3 regions of the Aureimonas sp. CAS genome follow, and region 1 is predicted to be linked to each of the others. Evidence: riboswitches for the same ligand, from Rfam matches in the RefSeq annotation. Region 1 holds a riboswitch; each other region holds the start of a gene.

The links. Region 1 has a riboswitch for thiamine pyrophosphate ahead of AC6R2M_RS01850 (TenA family protein). Riboswitches for the same ligand answer to the same signal wherever they lie in the genome.
Region 2: it holds a riboswitch for thiamine pyrophosphate, as region 1 does, so the genes downstream of both, thiS (sulfur carrier protein ThiS) here and AC6R2M_RS01850 (TenA family protein) in region 1, are expected to answer to the same signal.
Region 3: it holds a riboswitch for thiamine pyrophosphate, as region 1 does, so the genes downstream of both, AC6R2M_RS13665 (ABC transporter permease) here and AC6R2M_RS01850 (TenA family protein) in region 1, are expected to answer to the same signal.

Annotation. Positions count from the first base shown of each region.
Region 1 is NZ_CM187563.1:381,092-387,185, forward strand. It holds gene AC6R2M_RS01830 (ABC transporter permease) at 1-758, shown strand, start outside; gene AC6R2M_RS01835 (ABC transporter permease) at 770-1,726, shown strand; gene AC6R2M_RS01840 (ABC transporter ATP-binding protein) at 1,723-2,736, shown strand; gene AC6R2M_RS01845 (ABC transporter ATP-binding protein) at 2,733-3,725, shown strand; TPP riboswitch at 3,774-3,889, shown strand; gene AC6R2M_RS01850 (TenA family protein) at 3,961-4,602, shown strand; gene AC6R2M_RS01855 (monovalent cation:proton antiporter-2 (CPA2) family protein) at 4,671-6,094, shown strand, end outside.
Region 2 is NZ_CM187563.1:485,098-491,191, reverse strand. It holds gene pyc (pyruvate carboxylase) at 1-1,473, opposite strand, end outside; gene AC6R2M_RS02250 (VOC family protein) at 1,590-1,982, opposite strand; TPP riboswitch at 2,109-2,232, shown strand; gene thiS (sulfur carrier protein ThiS) at 2,307-2,546, shown strand; gene AC6R2M_RS02240 (thiazole synthase) at 2,551-3,339, shown strand; gene AC6R2M_RS02235 (DMT family transporter) at 3,430-4,320, opposite strand; gene AC6R2M_RS02230 (helix-turn-helix domain-containing protein) at 4,602-4,901, opposite strand; gene AC6R2M_RS02225 (hypothetical protein) at 5,014-5,361, opposite strand; gene treY (malto-oligosyltrehalose synthase) at 5,441-6,094, opposite strand, start outside.
Region 3 is NZ_CM187563.1:2,855,640-2,861,733, reverse strand. It holds gene AC6R2M_RS13690 (DMT family transporter) at 1-923, shown strand, start outside; gene AC6R2M_RS13685 (small membrane protein YohP) at 970-1,056, shown strand; gene AC6R2M_RS13680 (DUF2934 domain-containing protein) at 1,070-1,402, shown strand; gene aptA (omega-aminotransferase AptA) at 1,494-2,831, shown strand; gene AC6R2M_RS13670 (LysE family translocator) at 2,860-3,489, shown strand; TPP riboswitch at 3,541-3,659, shown strand; gene AC6R2M_RS13665 (ABC transporter permease) at 3,781-4,503, shown strand; gene AC6R2M_RS13660 (ABC transporter substrate-binding protein) at 4,533-5,471, shown strand; gene thiE (thiamine phosphate synthase) at 5,468-6,094, shown strand, end outside.

The DNA of each region.
Region 1 (6,094 bases):
AGTTCGGAATTTCCTACCGCCTCCAGCAGCCCGTCATGGACCTCATCATCAGCCGGGTCCCCGCGACGCTCGAACTGGCGCTGACCTCGGCGATCCTGGCGCTGGTGCTCGGCATGGCGCTCGGCGTCTACACGGCCATCCGTCCGAACGGTCTCCTGTCGCGCTTCCTGATGACCGCCTCTCTCGTCGGCGTCTCGCTGCCGACCTTCCTGATCGGCATCGCGCTGATCTACGTCTTCGCCGTCGAGCTCGGCTGGCTGCCGTCCTACGGCCGGGGGCAGACGGTCGCGATCGGCGGCTGGCAGACCGGCTTCCTCACCGAGAGCGGGCTGCGCTCGCTCATCCTGCCGGCGATCACGCTCGCGCTCTACCAGATGACGCTGATCATGCGCCTCGTGCGCGCCGAGATGCTGGAGGTCATGCGCTCGGACTACATCAAGTTCGCCCGTGCCCGCGGCATCCCGCAGCGGCGCATCAATTTCGGCCACGCGCTGAAGAACACGATGGTGCCGGTCATCACCATCACCGGCCTGCAGCTCGGCTCGATCATCGCCTTCGCGGTGGTGACGGAGACCGTGTTCCAGTGGCCGGGCGTCGGCCTCCTCTTCATCCAGTCCGTCCAGGTCGTCGACGTGCCCGTGATGGCCGCCTACCTGATGCTGATCGCCTTCGTCTTCGTCGTCATCAACCTCGTGGTGGACATTCTCTACCACGTCGTCGATCCGCGGCTGCGCGTCTCGACCGGCACGGCGAAATAGGAACCGACCCCATGTCCGATACCGCAAAGCCCGTTCCGTCTCCCAAGGAGCGGTCGATCCTGTACCGCGCCTGGGACAGCGATCTCGGCTATTCCTTCCGCACCTCGCCGGTCACCATCATCGCGGCGCTGGTCGTCCTGCTCCTCCTCGGCTCGGCGCTGCTCGCTCCGTGGATCGCGCCGACCAACCCATTCGACGGCCGCGGCATCAATCTGATGAACGGCTTCACGCCGCCGATGACGCCGAACCAGTTCACCGGCCAGACCTTCCTGATGGGGACGGACAATCAGGGCCGCGACATCTTTTCGGCCATCCTCTACGGCTCCAGGGTCTCGCTCTTCGTCGGCTTCTCGGCGGTGGCCTTCAGCCTCGTCCTCGGCGTCTCGCTCGGGCTTCTGGCCGGCTATGTCGGCGGGCGCACCGACGCCATCATCATGCGCATCGCCGACGTGCAGCTCTCCTTCCCGGTGATCCTGATCGCGCTTCTGATCTTCGGCATCGCGCGCGGCTTCCTGCCGCCGCAGTACCGCGAGACCATGGCGGTCTATGTCCTGATCGTCGCCATCGGCCTGTCGGACTGGGTGCAGTATGCGCGCACCGTGCGCGGCGCGACGCTGGTGCAGAAGAACAAGGAATACGTGCAGGCGGCCATGCTGATCGGGCGCAAGCCCTTCGCGATCATGTTCCGCCACGTCCTGCCCAACGTCACCGAGCCGATCCTCGTCATCGCCACCATCTCGCTGGCGCTCGCGATCATCTCGGAATCGACGCTCTCCTTCCTGGGTGTCGGCGTTCCGCCGACCCAGCCCTCGCTCGGTACGCTGATCCGCATCGGGCAAGGCTTCCTCTTCTCCGGCGAATGGTGGATCCTCCTGTTCCCGTCCCTGACCCTGCTGGCCCTGGCCCTCTCGATCAACCTCCTCGGCGACTGGCTGCGCGAGGCGCTGAACCCGAGGCTGGCGAAATGAGCGCCGTCATCGACACGACGGCCGCCAAGACCGCCACAGCGACGCCCGTCATCTCGCTGAAGGACCTCGTCGTCGAGTTTCCCACGCGCCGCGGCGTGCTGCGGGCGATCGACAAGGTGTCCTTCGACGTCGCGCCGGGGGAGATCCTCGGCGTCGTCGGCGAGTCCGGGGCCGGCAAGTCGATCACCGGCTCGGCGATCATCGGCCTGATCGATCCGCCCGGGCGCGTTGCCGGCGGCGAGATCCTGCTCAAGGGCCAGCGCATCGACAACCTCCCGGAGGAGGAGATGCGGCGCCTGCGCGGCAAGCGCATCGGCATGGTCTTCCAGGACCCGCTGACGAGCCTGAACCCGCTCTACACGGTGGGCGAACAGCTCATCGAGACGATCCGCACCCATCTTCCGATGAGCGAGGCGAAGGCGCGCGAACGGGCGATCGAGCTTCTGGCCGATGTCGGCATTCCGGCACCGAAGCAGCGCGTGGATTCCTATCCGCACCAGTTCTCGGGCGGCATGCGCCAGCGCGTCGTCATCGCGCTCGCGCTCTGCGCCGAGCCCGAGTTCATCGTCGCCGACGAGCCGACGACGGCGCTCGACGTCTCGCTGCAGGCGCAGATCATCGCGGTCTTCAAGAAGGTCTGCGCCGAGCGCGGCACCTCGGCCATCCTGATCACGCACGACATGGGCGTCATCGCGGAAGCCGCCGACCGGGTCGCGGTCCTCTATGCCGGGCGCATCGCCGAGGTGGGGCCGGTCAAGGACATGCTCCAGCGCCCGCTGCACCCCTACACCTCCGGCCTGATGGGCTCGATCCCGTCGCTGGCGGGCGACGACGACCGCCTGAAGCAGATCCCCGGCGCCATGCCGCGCCTCAACCGCATCCCGAACGGCTGCGCCTTCCACCCGCGCTGCGAGCACGAGATGCCGGTCTGTTCGCAGAAGCGGCCGGGCCTCAACCATGTGGGCGCCACGCATGTCGCCTGCTTCCTGCATGGAGACGCGACGCAATGAGCGCGCTTCTGAAAGTCGATCACCTCTCGCGCGAGTTCGACGTCTCCGCGCCCTGGCTGAACCGCGTCATCGAGCGCAAGGGGCGCCAGAGCGTGAAGGCCGTCGACGACGTCACGCTGCACATCGAGAAGGGCAAGACCTTCGCCCTCGTCGGCGAGTCGGGTTCGGGCAAGTCGACCATCGCGCGCATGGTCGTCGGCCTCATCGAGCCGACGCGCGGCGAGGTGAAGTTCGACGAGGTCGACATCTGGGACAAGGGCAACGCCCGCAGGCTCGGCGAGCTGCGCCGCCGCTTCCAGATGATCTTCCAGGACCCCTACGCCTCGCTGAACCCGCGCTGGCGCGTCCGCGACATCATCGCCGAGCCGCTCAAGACCTACGGCATCGCGACCACGTCCAAGGAGATCGACGCCGAGGTCGGCCGGCTCCTGGAGACGGTGAAGCTCAGCCCGGAGGACGGGCTGAAATATCCGCATCAGTTCTCCGGCGGCCAGCGCCAGCGCATCTGCATCGCCCGCGCGCTCGCCAACAAGCCCGAGTTCATCGTCTGCGACGAGCCGACCTCCGCGCTCGACGTCTCGGTGCAGGCGCAGATCCTCAACCTGATGCGGGATCTGCAGGACGAGTTCGGGCTGACCTACCTCTTCATCAGCCACAATCTGGCGGTCGTGAACTACATGGCCGACGAGGTGGGCGTCCTTTATCTCGGGCGCCTGTGCGAGATCGCGCCGCCCAAGCGCCTGTTCGAGAACGCGCGGCATCCCTACACGCGCTCGCTTCTCGATTCCGTGCCCGACATGGAGATGACGGGCCGCGAGCGGACGCCGGTGAAGGGCGAGATCCCGAACCCGATCTCGCCGCCCTCGGGGTGCTTCTTCCACCCGCGCTGCCCGCACGCCAACGATCGCTGCCGGCGCGAGGCGCCGCTCATGAAGCCGCAGGACGGCGTCGTCGTCGCCTGCCACGGCGTCGAGGAAGGCCGCATCTGAGCGGGTGATCCGAGCTTGACGGCGGGCTCCGGCCCGCCCATCCTCTCCCCATCTTCCGAGGGGTGCCCTCCCGTCCGCGGGACGAGAGGGCTGAGACGGCGTGACGCCGAACCCTTGAACCTGATCCGGGTCATGCCGGCGTAGGAACGGAACTCGCGCGCTTCGCCGTTTGGGCGAAGGCGGCGCGTCGTCCCCCTCGCGCCGGTGCGTCCGGCCAAACGAGGGACGAGAGCCGATGACCACACGCTTCACCGAGACCTTGAGGGACGCCGCGCGGGAGGACTGGGAGGCGACGATCTCCCACCGCTTCGTGGACGAGCTGATCGCCGGCACGATCGCGCCGGAGGTCATGTCCCGCTATCTCGTCCAGGACCACCGCTTTCTGGACAGCTTCCTCATGCTGCTGGGGGCCGCGCAGGCCAGCGCCGACGGCTTCGACGCGCGCCTTCGCTTCGCGCGCTTCGGCGGCATGATCTCCGGCGAGGAGAACACCTATTTCGAGCGCTCCTTCGAGGCGCTCGGCGTCACGAGGCAAGAGCGCGAGGGCGCGCCGGACACGGCCCCGACCGCCGGCTTCAAGGCGATCATGCGCGAGGCGGCCGAGACGCGCTCCTATGCGGTCGCTCTTTCGGTCCTGTGCGTCGCCGAATGGTCCTATCTGGAATGGGCGTTGAAGGCGAAGGGCGCCTATCCGCAGAGCTTCGTCCATGCCGAATGGATCACGCTGCACGACAACGAGGCCTTCCGGGACTTCGTCGCGTTCCTGCGGTCCGAGCTCGACCGTGTCGGACCGGCCGAGGAGGGCGCCGCGCGCGATGTCTTCACCCGTGCGGTCAAGCTCGAATGCGCCTTCTTCGACGCCGCCTACCGGCCCTGAGACGAGAGCGTTTGCCCGCCCCGGCCCGAAGGGAGTAAGCCAAGGTCGGGGCGAGCAGCGAGGGTGGCATGGCGGTCGAAGGCGGCGACGGGGTCGGGCTCGTCCAGGTGGTGGCGCTTCTGGCGGCGGGCGTCGTCGCGGTGCCGATCTTCAAACGTCTCGGACTGGGGCCGGTCCTCGGCTATTTCACCGCCGGGCTGATCATCGGCCCGTTCGGCCTCGGCCTCTTCGCCGAGCCGGAAGGCGTCCTCCACTTCGCCGAGTTCGGCGTCATCATGCTGCTCTTCATCATCGGGCTGGAGATGGAGCCGGCGCGCCTCTGGGCGCTGCGCCGGCAGATCTTCGGGCTGGGCCTGGCGCAGGTCGCGCTCTGCGGCTTCCTCCTGACGATCGCGGGCATGGCGTTCGGCCTGCCGACCCCGGTCGCCTTCGTCGCCGGCCTGGGCTTCGTCCTCTCCTCCACCGCCGTCGTCATGCAGATGCTCGAGGACGAGGGCCTGCTCGGCACGCCCGAGGGACAGAAGGGCGTCTCGATCCTGCTTCTGGAGGATCTGGCGATCGTGCCGCTGCTCGCCATCGTCGCCTTCATCGGCCCGCGCGAGACCGACAACGGCGCACCGCTCTGGCAGGAGCTGGCGCTCGCCGGCGGCGCGCTCGTCGCCCTGGTGCTGGCGGGCCGCTATCTGCTCGATCCCATGTTCGCGGTCCTCGCCAGAGCCCGCGCCCGCGAGGTGATGACGGCCGCCGCGCTCCTCGTCGTCCTCGGCGCTGCGCTCCTCATGGATCTCGGCGGCCTCTCCATGGCGATGGGCGCCTTCCTGGCGGGCGTCTTCCTGTCCGAGTCGACCTTCAAGCATCAGCTGGAAACCGACATCGAGCCCTTCCGGGGCATCCTCCTCGGGCTCTTCTTCCTCGCCGTCGGCATGTCGCTCGACCTCGCGGTCATCGCCGCGCAATGGCCGACGATCCTTCTCTTCGTCGTCCTCTTCGTGATCGTGAAGGGCATCGGCATCTACGCCGTCGCGCGGCTCTTCGGCTCGGCCAACCGGGCGGCGGTCGCGCGCGTCGCCCATTTCGCGCAGGGCGGCGAGTTCGCCTTCGTGCTCTATTCGGCGGCGGTCGCGAGCGGCATCTTCGACGGGCAGACCAACGCGATCTTCACCGCGACCGTCATCATCTCCATGGCGCTGACGCCGTTCTGGTCCATGGCGCTCGCGCGGCTCATGCCGGCCGAAACGGTCTCGCTGGACGGGGTCGACGAGGCCTCCGACCTGGAGGGCCGCGTCCTCATCATCGGCTTCGGCCGGTTCGCGCAGGTGGCGGCGCAGTCGCTGCTCGCGCGCGGCATCGACATTTCCATCATCGAGAACGACGTGGAGATGATCGAGGCGGCCGCCCGCTTCGGCTTCAAGGTCTATTACGGCGACGGCACGCGCCTCGACACGCTGCATGCCTCGGGTGCGGGCCGGGCGGAGGCCGTTCTCGTATGTGT
Region 2 (6,094 bases), 100 kb from region 1:
CGTCTCGGGATGACCGTTGACGGTCACGTCGGCCAGATAGGTCAGGAGCTTCGTCGCGCGGTCGCGGCGCTTCACCTGCGCGAAGAGCTCCGGCGTCGTGTCGATGAAGCGCGTCGTGTAGGAGAGGTCGCGGAACTTCCCGTGCCGGATGATGGCTTCCAGGAAGGTCAGATTGGTCGCGACGCCCCGGATGCGGAACTCGCGCAGCGCCCGGTCCATGCGCGAGCGCGCCTCCTCGGCCGACGGCGCCCAGGCCGTCACCTTCTCCAGAAGCGGATCGTAGAACCGCGTGATGACCGCGCCGGAATAGGCCGTGCCGCCGTCGAGCCGGATGCCGAAGCCGGTCGCCCCGCGATAGGCGGTGATGCGGCCGTAGTCGGGAATGAAGTTGTGCTCGGGGTCCTCGGTGGTGATGCGGCACTGGAGCGCGTGGCCGTTCAGCTTGATGTCGCCCTGCGCCGGCACGCCCGATTCCGGGGTGCCGATGGCATGCCCGTCGAGGATGTGGATCTGCGCCTTGACGATGTCGATGCCGGTCACCTCCTCGGTGACCGTGTGCTCCACCTGGATGCGCGGATTCACCTCGATGAAGTAGAAGGCGCCGGTGTCGGCGTCCTGCAGGAACTCGACCGTTCCGGCGCCGACATAGTTCGTCGCCTGCGCGATCTTCAGCGCGTGGCCGCAGAGCTCGGCGCGCTTCTCGTCGGAGAGGTAGGGCGCGGGCGCGCGCTCCACGACCTTCTGGTTGCGCCGCTGGATGGAGCAGTCGCGCTCGAAGAGGTGGACGGCGTTGCCGTGGGTGTCGCCGAGCACCTGCACCTCGACATGGCGGGCGCGTTCGACGAGTTTCTCCAGATAGACCTCGTCCTTGCCGAAGGCGGCCTTGGCCTCGCGCTTGCCCTCGGTCACCTCGCGGACGAGGTCCTGCTCCTGCCGGATGGCGCGCATGCCGCGCCCGCCCCCGCCCCAGGAGGCCTTGAGCATCACCGGATAGCCGATCTCCGCCGCGAGGCGCTTCACCTCCTCCATGTCGTCCGGCAGGGGATCGGTCGCCGGCACCACCGGCACGCCGAGCTCGATGGCGAGATTGCGCGCGGCGACCTTGTTGCCGAGACGACGCATGGTCTCCGGGCTCGGGCCGATGAAGACGATGCCGTTCTCGGCGCAGGCCTCGGCGAACTCCGGGCTCTCGGACAGGAGGCCGTAGCCCGGATGGATCGCGTCCGCGCCCGAAAGCCGGGCGACCCGCATGATCTCCTCGATCGACAGATAGCTCTCGATCGGGCCCATCTCGCGCCGCAGATGCGGGCCGCGCCCCACCTGCCAGCTTTCGTCCGCCTTGAAGCGGTGCAGCGCGACCTTGTCCTCCTCGGCCCAGATCGCGACCGTCTTCAGACCCAGCTCGTTCGCCGCCCGGAAGACGCGGATCGCGATCTCCGAACGATTGGCGACGAGAATCTTCGATATCGGCATGCCACGCTCCCCCAAACGCGTTCGATCCCGAAACTATAGACACGCCGCTCCTCGTTGCAACGCAACATGGGCGCCGGACCCCGGATCGGAAGGCTATGGCCGCCCGGCCGACGCTCTCAGAGGAAGCGTCCGCCGCGCTGCAGCACCTCGATCTTGTAGCCGTCCGGATCGGTGACGAAGAAGAACCGCGCCGAGAAACCGCTCGGATGCGACAGCGTCTTCAGATCGCCGACGGCAAGGCCTTCGCGCCTCTGGCGCTCGTGCTCCGCCTCGATGTCCTCGACCGAGACGGCGAGATGGCCATAGCCATTGCCGAGATCGTAGCCGCCCCGCCCCTCGTTCACGGTCAGCTCCAGCTCGAAGCCCGTCTCCGGGTTCGAGAGATAGATCAACGTGAAACCGTCGAAGGCGAAACGGTCGGCGACCTCGAGCCCGAAGGCACGATCGTAGAAGTCGATCGAGCGCGCCTCGTCGGCGACGCGGATCATCGAATGGATCATCTTGGCCATCGGGGCCTCCTCTCTCGCGCGCCCGGCTGGCGGACGCCGTGTCGAACCGGGCCGGAACGTAACGCCGGTTTGCTCGCCCTCAAGCCTCGTCCGGGTTGACAGCACGGGGCGTCGGCCTCACCTCTGAACCGACACCAGGGGTGCCCCATGCCGAGGGGCTGAGATGCCGCGGGGCCGGAAACGGCGGCGCGGGGACCCTTCGAACCTGATCCAGTTCATGCTGGCGGAGGGACGGTGACGAGGCCGACCGGATCGAACGAACCGAAACGCCGCCCTCCCCTTCCGCCGCAAGGGCTCGGATCGCGAACCGCGAAGGAGAGCCCCATGCCATCCGCATCCCAGCCCGTTCAGGCGAGAAGCGTCCCGACCGAAATCGTCGTGAACGGAACGGCGCAGAGCGTCCACGCCCATACGCTCGAAGCGCTCCTCAGCGAACTCGGCTTCGAAAGCCCCTTCATCGGCACCGCCGTCAATGGCGAGCTCGTGCGTCGGGCCGAGTGGGGCGGCCGCACGATCGAAGCCGGGGACCGGATCGAAATCCTGTCGCCCATGCAGGGGGGCTGAGGCCATGCTGACGCTCTACGGAACCGAACTCTCCTCGCGCCTTCTCCTCGGCACCGCGCGCTATCCCGGCCCGGACGTCCTCGAAGCCGCCCTCTCCGCTTCCGGCACGAGGGTCGTCACCCTGTCGGTGCGGCGCGACACCGCGAACGGGCGGGCCGGCGAAGCCCTGATGGCGATGATCGAACGGCTGGACCTCAGGATCCTTCCGAACACGGCCGGATGCTTCACCGTCGAGGACGCGGTCTCGACCGCGCAAATGTCGCGCGAGATCTTCGGCACGGACTGGATCAAGCTGGAGGTGATCGGGCGCGAGGACACGCTGCAGCCCGACGTCGTCGGCACGGTAGACGCCGCCCGCATTCTCGTCGCCGAGGGCTTCAAGGTCTTCCCCTATACGAGCGCGGACCTCGTCGTCGCCGAGCATCTGCTGCGAGCCGGCTGCGAACTCCTGATGCCGCTGTGCGCACCCATCGGCTCGGGCGCCGGCCTGCTCGACCCGGCGTCGCTGAGGGCGATGCGGACGGCCTTCCCGGAGGTGCCGCTGATCGTCGATGCTGGGATCGGGCGGCCGAGCCACGCGGCCGCCGTGATGGAGCTCGGCTACGATGCCGTGCTCCTCAACACGGCCGTCGCGGGGTCCGGCGATCCGGTCGCGATGGCGGGCGCGTTTAAGGCATCGGTGGAGGCCGGGCGGACCGCGTTCGAGGCGGGGATGATGACGCCCCGCGCCGGGGCGCAGGCCTCGACCCCGATGGAGGGCCGTGCCGTCTTCGCCCGGCAGGCCGCGGAATAGACGGAAGCATCGGCCCGAAGCCGTCTGATGGCTTCGGAAGGCCTGATGCGCAGAGAAAACAGGTCGGACCGGCCGAAGGCCGCTCCGACCTCAGGCGACGCGGTTGCCGCGAAGGCGCTTGAAGAGCGGGCGGCGCGGCGCCGTCCGTTCGGGCGCGAGCGTCAGCATGCCGAAGAAGCCGACCAGCGCCATGCCGGTGACGGCGAGCGGATCGGGGAACTCCCCGAACAGGACCGCGCCGAAGAGGCTCGCCCAGACGATCTGCGAATATTGCGTCGGCGCGATGCGGCTCGCGGGCGCCAATCGCGCACCCATCACCATGGCGAGATGGCCGATGCCCGCGCTGACGCCGCCGAAGAGGAGGATCGGCAGGAGGTCCAGGCTCGGAACGGTGAAGCTCGGGATCATTGCGGCGCCGTTGACGAGGGTCGCGAGGCCGAGGACCGAGCCGATCAGCGTCAGCCGGTTCTCGACCGGGCCGAGCGTGCGCAGGAGAATGACGTTGGTCGCGCCCGACAGCGCGCAGCCAAGGCCCGCCAGATGGCCGAACGAGACCTCCTGGAACCCCGGTCGCACGACGAGAAGCACGCCGATGAGCCCGCCGAACAAGGCAAGCCACCGGCCCATCGTGACGCTTTCGCGCAGGATCACCCGCGAGAGCAGCGCGGCGACGAGCGGCAGGAGAAAGATGAGCGCGTAGGCTTCGGCCAGCGGCAGCGTGGTGAAGGCGACGACCGCGCAGATGCCGCCGAAGGTGCCGCTGGCGGCCCGCAGCGCGACGAGGCCGGGCCGCTTCGGGCTGGCGATCGTGCGCCAGGAGACGTCCGAGCGCTTCGACAGGAGGCAGAGGACGAGCGCGATCAGGGAGATGGAGAAGCCGATCTGGAAGACCGACATCTGGTGCCCGAGCGCCTTGGCGGCGGCGTCCGAGCAGGCATAGGCGAGGTAGGCGAGGAACGCGAGAAGGATTCCGGTCTGCATGGCACCGACGACGAGGCTGGATGTGAAGAGGCCGGCTCGCGCGATCGGGCGATCGAGGTCCCGCGCAGGGAGCGGGACAGGGGTCGTTCAAAGGGCAGTGTCGGCTTGGCCGGGAGACTACCGGACCGGAGCTTAAAAAGCCTTAACCAAGGAAGGCTGAGCAAGCGGAAACGCGCCGCGAAGGGTCACGATTCTCGCACCGCCTGTGACGAAAGATGATCGACCGCCGCCATGCTTCGGCCCTCATCCTCCTCCGGCCTGGCTCAGTTCGTGCGACGGTCTCAGGAGGTCGCCCCTTTGGAACGGGGTTCGTCGCCGTCCATGTCGATCGAGCTGACAACTGCTTCCGGGTTGCGGTGGATCGTCCAGAGCAGCGTCATGGCCGCAAGCCCCGGCTCGGAACGCCCCTGCTCCCAGTTGCGCAGGGTCGCCTCGTCCAGTCCGAAGCGCACGGCGAAGGCACTTTGAGACAGGCCCGTGTTCTGTCGGACCAGACGCACGTCCAGGCGGTCAGGCGCATGTCGCCGCATCTGCACGCCCGCCTCGGCGAGTTCCGCCCGGAGGCGGGCAAGATCTTCCACTCGCGGCACCGTGACATAAGCGTCACCGTGATCCACGAGATCCGTCAGCGTCGAATGAGCGGCCCGAATGGAAAGGTGGCGACGGGCCAGCGCCCGAGCAGCCGTCGGACTGTCAAGGCGTACATTCGGGATCCGGCGCAGTGCGAGGCGGACGGCGGATCCTGTATCGACCGGGTCGGCGGCCCGGATTTGCACCCGAGGTCCGAATCGCGCCAACAACGACGATTTCGTCGACATCCAGCACCTCCGTTGCCCAGCGTGCGATGGTTCTCAGCCGCGACCAACCCCATTCGGTTGCGGGATCACCACCGATATGCAGCCCTCGCAACTCGACCACGCCATTCTCGAACATGATCTCCGCTATCAAGCCGAGCGTTCCGAGCGGTGTGACGATCGATACCGTGAAGATCGGATCGTCGCTCAGAGTCTCGTCGAGAACGAACGTGATGTCGTTGCGCACCGACCGCGATCTCGCTTACGCACTTTGCGTATAGAACGCTCCAAGCCTGGACCGTGTCAACAGCGGCAGAAGACGGGTCTCAGCCCCGGTCGAAGCTCATCAAAAGCGCGACCGGCAGGTTCTCCAGGAGATCGGCGAGCGCGACGCGGTTCCCCGCCTCGAACCAGCTGCCGGTGCCCAGAGCGTCGTCGAAGCGCCGGCCGACCAGTGCTTCGGGAAGGACGACGGCCGTGTCGCGCCAGTGCGACGCCAGTCCCGACGGCTCCTCGCGACCCTTCAGGAACGTGTGGACGAGGCGCGGCACGACGACCAGCGCCGCCCGGCCGGCTTCGTCGCGGCGCAGGAAGGCGACGACGTGTTCGGCGCGCTCGCCGGTGACCTCCAGCTTCTCGTAGACGCCCGTCGTAAAAAGCTCCGGCGCCTCGATCCGGGCTTTCAGGGCCGCGGCGGTCAGCTTGGCCTTTACCCGCGCGTCTCGCCACGCGGCCAGCGCCTCAGCCGGCGTCTGCCCGTCCGCCATCGCGCTCCGCCGCACATCGAAGTCGAACTTGCGGCGGTTGTCGGGATCGACCAGCGAGAGATCGTAGAACTCGGTGCCCTGATAGATGTCGGGGATGCCCGGCGCGGTCAGTTTCAGAAGGGTCTGGGAGAGCGAGTTGACGGCGCCCGAGACCACGAAAGGCTGGCAGTCTCGCCAGAAGCGGGCGAGCCAGTCGCCGGATTTCTCCGGGTC
Region 3 (6,094 bases), 1.1 Mb from region 1:
CCTTCATGCTCGTCGGCATCGCGCTCTTCGCGGCCAACGACGCGATGGCCAAATGGCTGATCGCGACCTTCTCCGTCGGGCAGATGATCCTCGTGCGCTCCGTCGCCGCCCTTCTCGTCCTCCTGCCCTTCGTCCTGAAGGAGGGGCGGGCGGTCCTGACGCCCGAGCGGCCGGCGCTCCATGTCCTGCGCGGCGCGCTCTCGGCCGCCGAGATCGCGCTGTTCTACGCCGCCCTCTACTACCTGCCGCTGGCGGAGGTGATGACCTTCTATCTGGCCGCGCCGATCTACGTCGTGGCGCTGTCGGTTCTGTTCCTCGGCGAACGGGTCGGCTGGCGTCGCCTGTCGGCCGTTGTCTTCGGCTTTCTCGGCGTCGTGGTCGCGCTTGGCCCCAGCCTTTCCGTGGACGCCACGGGGTCGATGATCGCGATCGCGGGAAGCTTCGCCTTCGCCCTGATGGTCGTGCTGACGCGGCGGCTCTCCGGGGCGAGCGGCACGACCCTGATCGTCTGGCAGATCGTCTCGACCCTTCTGCTCGGCCTCGTTCTGGCGCCCTTCGCCTGGACGACGCCGGATGCGGGCGGGCTCGCGGCGCTCTGCCTCCTCGGTCTCGTCTCGATGGCCGGCCATGTCTGCGTGAACCGCTCGCTCGCCGTGGCCGAAGCCTCCGTGGTCGTGCCGTTCCAGTACACGCTGATCGTCTGGGCGATCTTCTACGGCGTCCTCTTCTTCGGGGACCGCCCCACCGTCCCGCTCTTTCTCGGAGCCGGCATGATCGTCGCCTCCGGCCTGTTCATCCTCTGGCGCGAGCGGGCGAAGGGACTGCCCGTGACGGCGGCCGTCGCCCCCGACGCGGTTGCGGAGCCGGGAACGGAGCTCGGCATCGACAGCGGACCCCGGACCCCTAGTTCAGGCCACCCATGACGACGCGGTCGCTCGGCCGCGGGTTGCGCCGAATGAAAGGGTCCGCATGTTTCGATTTCTCGCCAGCACGATCGGAGTGATCTTCGTGATCGGTCTCCTCGTCGTGATCGGGCTTCTGGCCCTCATCTTCTGACCGGAGAGACCCGATGGACGACGAAGAGAAGATCCGCCGCAAGGCGCACGAACTCTGGGAAGCCGAAGGGCGACCCGAGGGTCGGCAGGATAGCCACTGGGTCCAGGCCCGCGAGATCGTGGCCCTGGAGGATGGCGCCGGACAGGCGGCGCTCAAGCCGGTCGAGGAGACGGTTTCCGAGCCCGTCGAGCCCGCGATCGCGGCGACCAGCCACGGCGAGGTGCCCGGGCTGACCGATCTCGGCGACGAAGGCGGTGCCCCCTCGCGCAAGAAGGCCGGAGCGATCAGCCGAGAGACGCCTCCGGGTCAGGATGGCAATGACAGTGCGAAGAGGCGGCGTCGCTGATCACGACCGCTTGACCGCCTCGCTCGCATCCCTCTAGCGTGGGTCGCGCCCCTTCGGCGCGGCCCTTTTCAGGAGAGACGCGATGAACGAGATGTCGAGGCCCACGACAGGCGGAGTGGTCGCGCCGAACAATCTCGACGCCTTCTGGATGCCCTTCAGCGCGAACCGGCAGTTCAAGAAGGATCCGCGCCTCTTCGTCGGTGCGAAGGACATGCACTACACCACCGCCGACGGTCGCCAGGTGCTGGACGGCACCGCGGGCCTCTGGTGCGTGAACGCCGGTCACTGCCGGCCGAAGATCACCGAGGCGATCGCCAGGCAGGCCGGCGAGCTCGACTATGCGCCCGCCTTCCAGATGGGCCATCCGAAGGCCTTCGATCTGGCCTCGCGCCTGTCCGCGCTCGCGCCGTCGCCGCTCGACCACGTCTTCTTCACCAATTCGGGCTCGGAATCGGTCGAGACCGCGCTCAAGATCGCGCTCGCCTATCACCGTGCGCGGGGCGACGGCTCGCGCTTCCGCCTGATCGGGCGCGAGCGCGGCTATCACGGCGTCAATTTCGGCGGAATCTCGGTCGGCGGCATCGTCGGCAACCGCAAGATGTTCGGCACCCTCCTGACCGGCGTCGACCACATGCGGCACACGCACGACCCGGCCCGCAATCCCTATTCGCGCGAGGAGCCGGAGCACGGGGCGGAACTGGCCGACGACCTCCTGCGCATCGCGCAGCTGCACGACCCCTCCACCATCGCGGCCGTGATCGTCGAGCCCGTCGCCGGCTCCACCGGCGTGCTGCCGCCGCCCGCCGGCTATCTCAAGCGCCTGCGCGAGCATTGCGACGCGCACGGCATCCTGCTCATCTTCGACGAGGTCATCACCGGCTTCGGCCGGCTCGGCGAGCCCTTCGCCGCCGACCGCTTCGGCGTCGTGCCCGACCTGATGACCACCGCCAAGGGCCTGACCAACGGCGTGATCCCGATGGGCGCGGTCTTCGTGCGCGGCGAGATCCACGACGCCTTCATGAACGGCCCGGAGAACCTCATCGAGTTCGCGCACGGCTACACTTATTCGGGCAATCCGATCGCGGCGGCCGCCGGGCTCGCGACGCTGGACACCTATGCCGAAGAGGGCTTGTTCGAGCGCGCCAAGGCGATGACGCCGATCTTCGCCGACGCGCTGCACACGCTGAAGGGCGAGCCGCATGTCACCGACATCCGCACGGTCGGGCTGATCGGCGCCGTCGAACTGTCGCCGATCGCCGGCCATCCGACCAAGCGTGCCTTCTCCGCCTTCCTCGACGCCTATGAGCGCGGGCTGCTCATCCGCACGACGGGCGACATCATCGCGCTGTCGCCGCCGCTGATGATCTCCGAGTCCCAGGTCGGGGAGATCGTCGACACGCTGCGGGACGTGCTTCGCGCGCTGGACTGAGCGCGCACCCGGCCGGAGGAGTGAAAGGATGACCTTCGCCACGTTGGGAAGCTTCGCCATCGTCGCCATGCTCTTCGTGATGACGCCGGGACCGAACGGCGTCCTCATCCTGAAGACCGTTCCGGTCTCCGGGCGCGCGGCCGGCTTCGCCAACATCGCCGGCTTCGCCGCCGCCTTCTATCTTCACTCGACGCTCGCGATCTTCGGCCTGTCGGCGATCCTCCTCCGATCGGCCGAGGCCTTCTTCGTGGTGAAGATGCTGGGCGCGGGCTATCTCTTCTATATCGGCCTCAAGGCGCTGTTCGAGGCGTGGCGAGGCGGGCTCAAGCCCGCGGCCCCCGCACCGGTGCGGCGCCGAGGGCTCGGCACCGCCGCCCTGGAAGGCTTCGTCACCAACGCCCTGAACCCCAAGGTCGCGCTCTTCTACCTCTCCGTCTTCCCGCAGTTCGCGGGCTCGGGTGCCGGCATCGCGGAGGTCGGCTACGCGCTGACGACGATCCATGCCCTGGCGAACATCCTCTGGTTCTCCGCCATCGTCCTTCTCCTGAACCGGACGGGCACGCTGATGCGCAGCCAACGTTTCCTGCGGGGGCTCAAAGGAATGACCGGCACCGTCTTCCTCTGGTTCGGCTGGCGGATGGCGACCTTCCGGCCCTGAGCCGCCCGCCGGCGGGCTGTTGACAGGCCCGCTCCGCACCTCCAATGATCCGCTGCATCCGAGGGGTGCGCCTCTCTTCCGTTCGCGGAAGGGGTGCTGAGATGGCTTCTGGCCGAACCCTTGAACCTGATCCGGGTCATGCCGGCGTAGGAACGGGCCAAGTTGAGCATCTCGTCCAGCCACAGAAGCGGCTTCGCGCCGGTTTCCGACGCACCGAGCGCGCGGCCCGGCCATCGCGCGCGTCGCCGTGGGCCTCGCCGGTCGAAGCCCCTTCAGGTCGTTCTCAGCGTCGTGGTCGGCTTCGGCACCGTGCTGGCCCTCTGGCAGCTCTGGGTGTCCGTCTTCGCGCCGCCCCCCTTCATCCTGCCGGCGCCCGTCACGGTCTTCGAGACACTCGTCGCGCGCCACGACTATTTCCTCGGCCATGCCGGCGTGACGCTCGCCGAGATCGTTCTCGGCCTTCTCCTCGGATCGGCGGCGGGCATCGCCATCGCGCTCGCCGTCGCCGCAATACCGGGCGCGATGCAGTTCGCCTGGCCGGTGATCCTCGTCATCCAGGCGCTGCCGGTCTTCGCGGTCGCGCCGCTCCTCGTCCTCTGGTTCGGCTTCGGCATGGCCTCGAAGGTCGTGATGGCCGCGCTCATCATCTTCTTCCCGGTCGCCTCCGCCTTCGCCGACGGGCTGCGGCGGACCGAGAAGGAAATCCTGGAATCGGCCGAGCTGCTCGGCGCCTCGCGCTGGCGCGTGCTCTGGCGCATCCGCGTTCCGCTGGGCCTTCCCGGCCTCGTCTCGGGCCTGCGGGTCGCCGCGCCCGTCGCCCCGCTCGGCGCGGTCATCGGCGAATGGGTGGGCGCGTCCGCCGGTCTCGGCTTCGTCATGCTGCAGGCGAATGCGCGGGTCCAGACCGACGTCCTCTTCGCCGTCATCATCATCCTCGCCGTCCTGACGCTCGCCCTGCGCTTTGCCGTCGATCAGCTCGCCGACCTCCTCGTCCCCTGGGCGAAGGAGGGTTGATCGTCATGTCCCGTCCCGAAAGGTCCGCCATGCTGCGCCATCTCCTTCTCGCAACGACGCTTCTCTTCGCCGCGCCGGCCGCCGCGCAGGAGACCGACGAGCTGACCGTCCTCCTCGAATGGTTCGTGAACCCGGACCATGCGCCGCTCGTCGTCGCCGATCAGCTCGGCTACTTCGAGGAGGAGGGGCTGGAGGTGACGCTGATCCCGCCGACGGACCCGTCCGCGCCGCCGCGGCTCGTGGCCGCCAGGCAGGCGGACGTCGCGGTCCACTACCAGCCGAACCTCTATCTCGACCATCAGTCTGCCCTGCCGCTGAAATGGTTCGGCACGCTGGTGGAGACGCCGCTGAACACGGTGACGGTGCTCAAGGACGGGCCGGTTCAGGATCTCGCCGACCTCAGGGGCAAGCGTATCGGCTATTCGGTGGCCGGCTTCGAGGACGGCCTTCTCCTGCGCATGCTGGGCTCGGTCGGCCTCGGCCGCGACGACGTCGAGATGATCAACGTCAATTTCGCGCTGACCACCTCCCTGATGACCGGACAGGTGGACGCGACGGTCGGCTCCTACCGCAATTTCGAGCTGACGCAGATCCGTCTCGCGGGCGGGGAGGGGCGTGCCTTCTTCGTGGAGGAGCACGGCGTGCCGGCCTATGACGAGCTGATCTACGTCACCCACGAGGACCTGATCGGGGACGACCGCCTGCCGCGCTTCCTCGCCGCCATCGAGCGCGCGACGCTCTATTTGACCAACCATCCGGAGGAGGCCTTCGCGCTCTACACGCAGGCCTATCCCGATCTCGACGACGAGCTGAACCGGCAGGCCTGGTTCGATACGCTGCCGCGCTTCGCCAAGCGCCCCGCCGCGCTCGACCGGGGCCGCTACGAGCGCTTCGGCGCCTTCATGGCGGAAAGCGGCCTGATCGACGCGGCGCCTTCGGTCGACGACATCGCCGTTGAAGTCCGTTGATCGCTCTCGTCTCCCTTGCGGGCGATCTGCTGACACGCGTCCGCGAGCGGCGCCCGCGGATCCATTGCCTGACCAATTCCGTCGTGCAGAAGTTCACCGCCGATGGCCTGACGGCGCTGGGCGCCATCCCGTCCATGACGCAGAGCCACGACGAGGTCGCCGAGTTCGCCGCGAAGGCGGACGCGCTCCTCGTCAATCTCGGCACGCTGGATCCGGCGCGCCGCGAGGCGATCGCGCTGGCGCTCGACGCGTTCTCTCCGACCGGCCGCCCTTGGGCGCTCGATCCGGTCCATTGCGAGGTCTCTTCGCTGCGGCTCGACTTCGCCCGAAGCCTTCTGGCCCTCGGACCGTCCGTCGTGCGGGGCAATGCCGCGGAGATGGCGGTGATCGGCGAGGCGCCCGCCGGCACCGTGCGCGTGACGACGGGCGCGGTGGACGGCCTCGTTCTCGACGCGAGGTCGATCGAGGTCGCGAACGGCCATCCGACCATGGCGAAGGTGACGGGGACCGGCTGCCTCGCGGGTGCCTTCGTCGCGAGCTTCCTCGTCGTCGGCGAGGGGCGGCTGGAGAGTGCGGCGGCCGCGCTCGCCGTCTACGGCGTCTGCGCCGAGATCGCGGCCGAG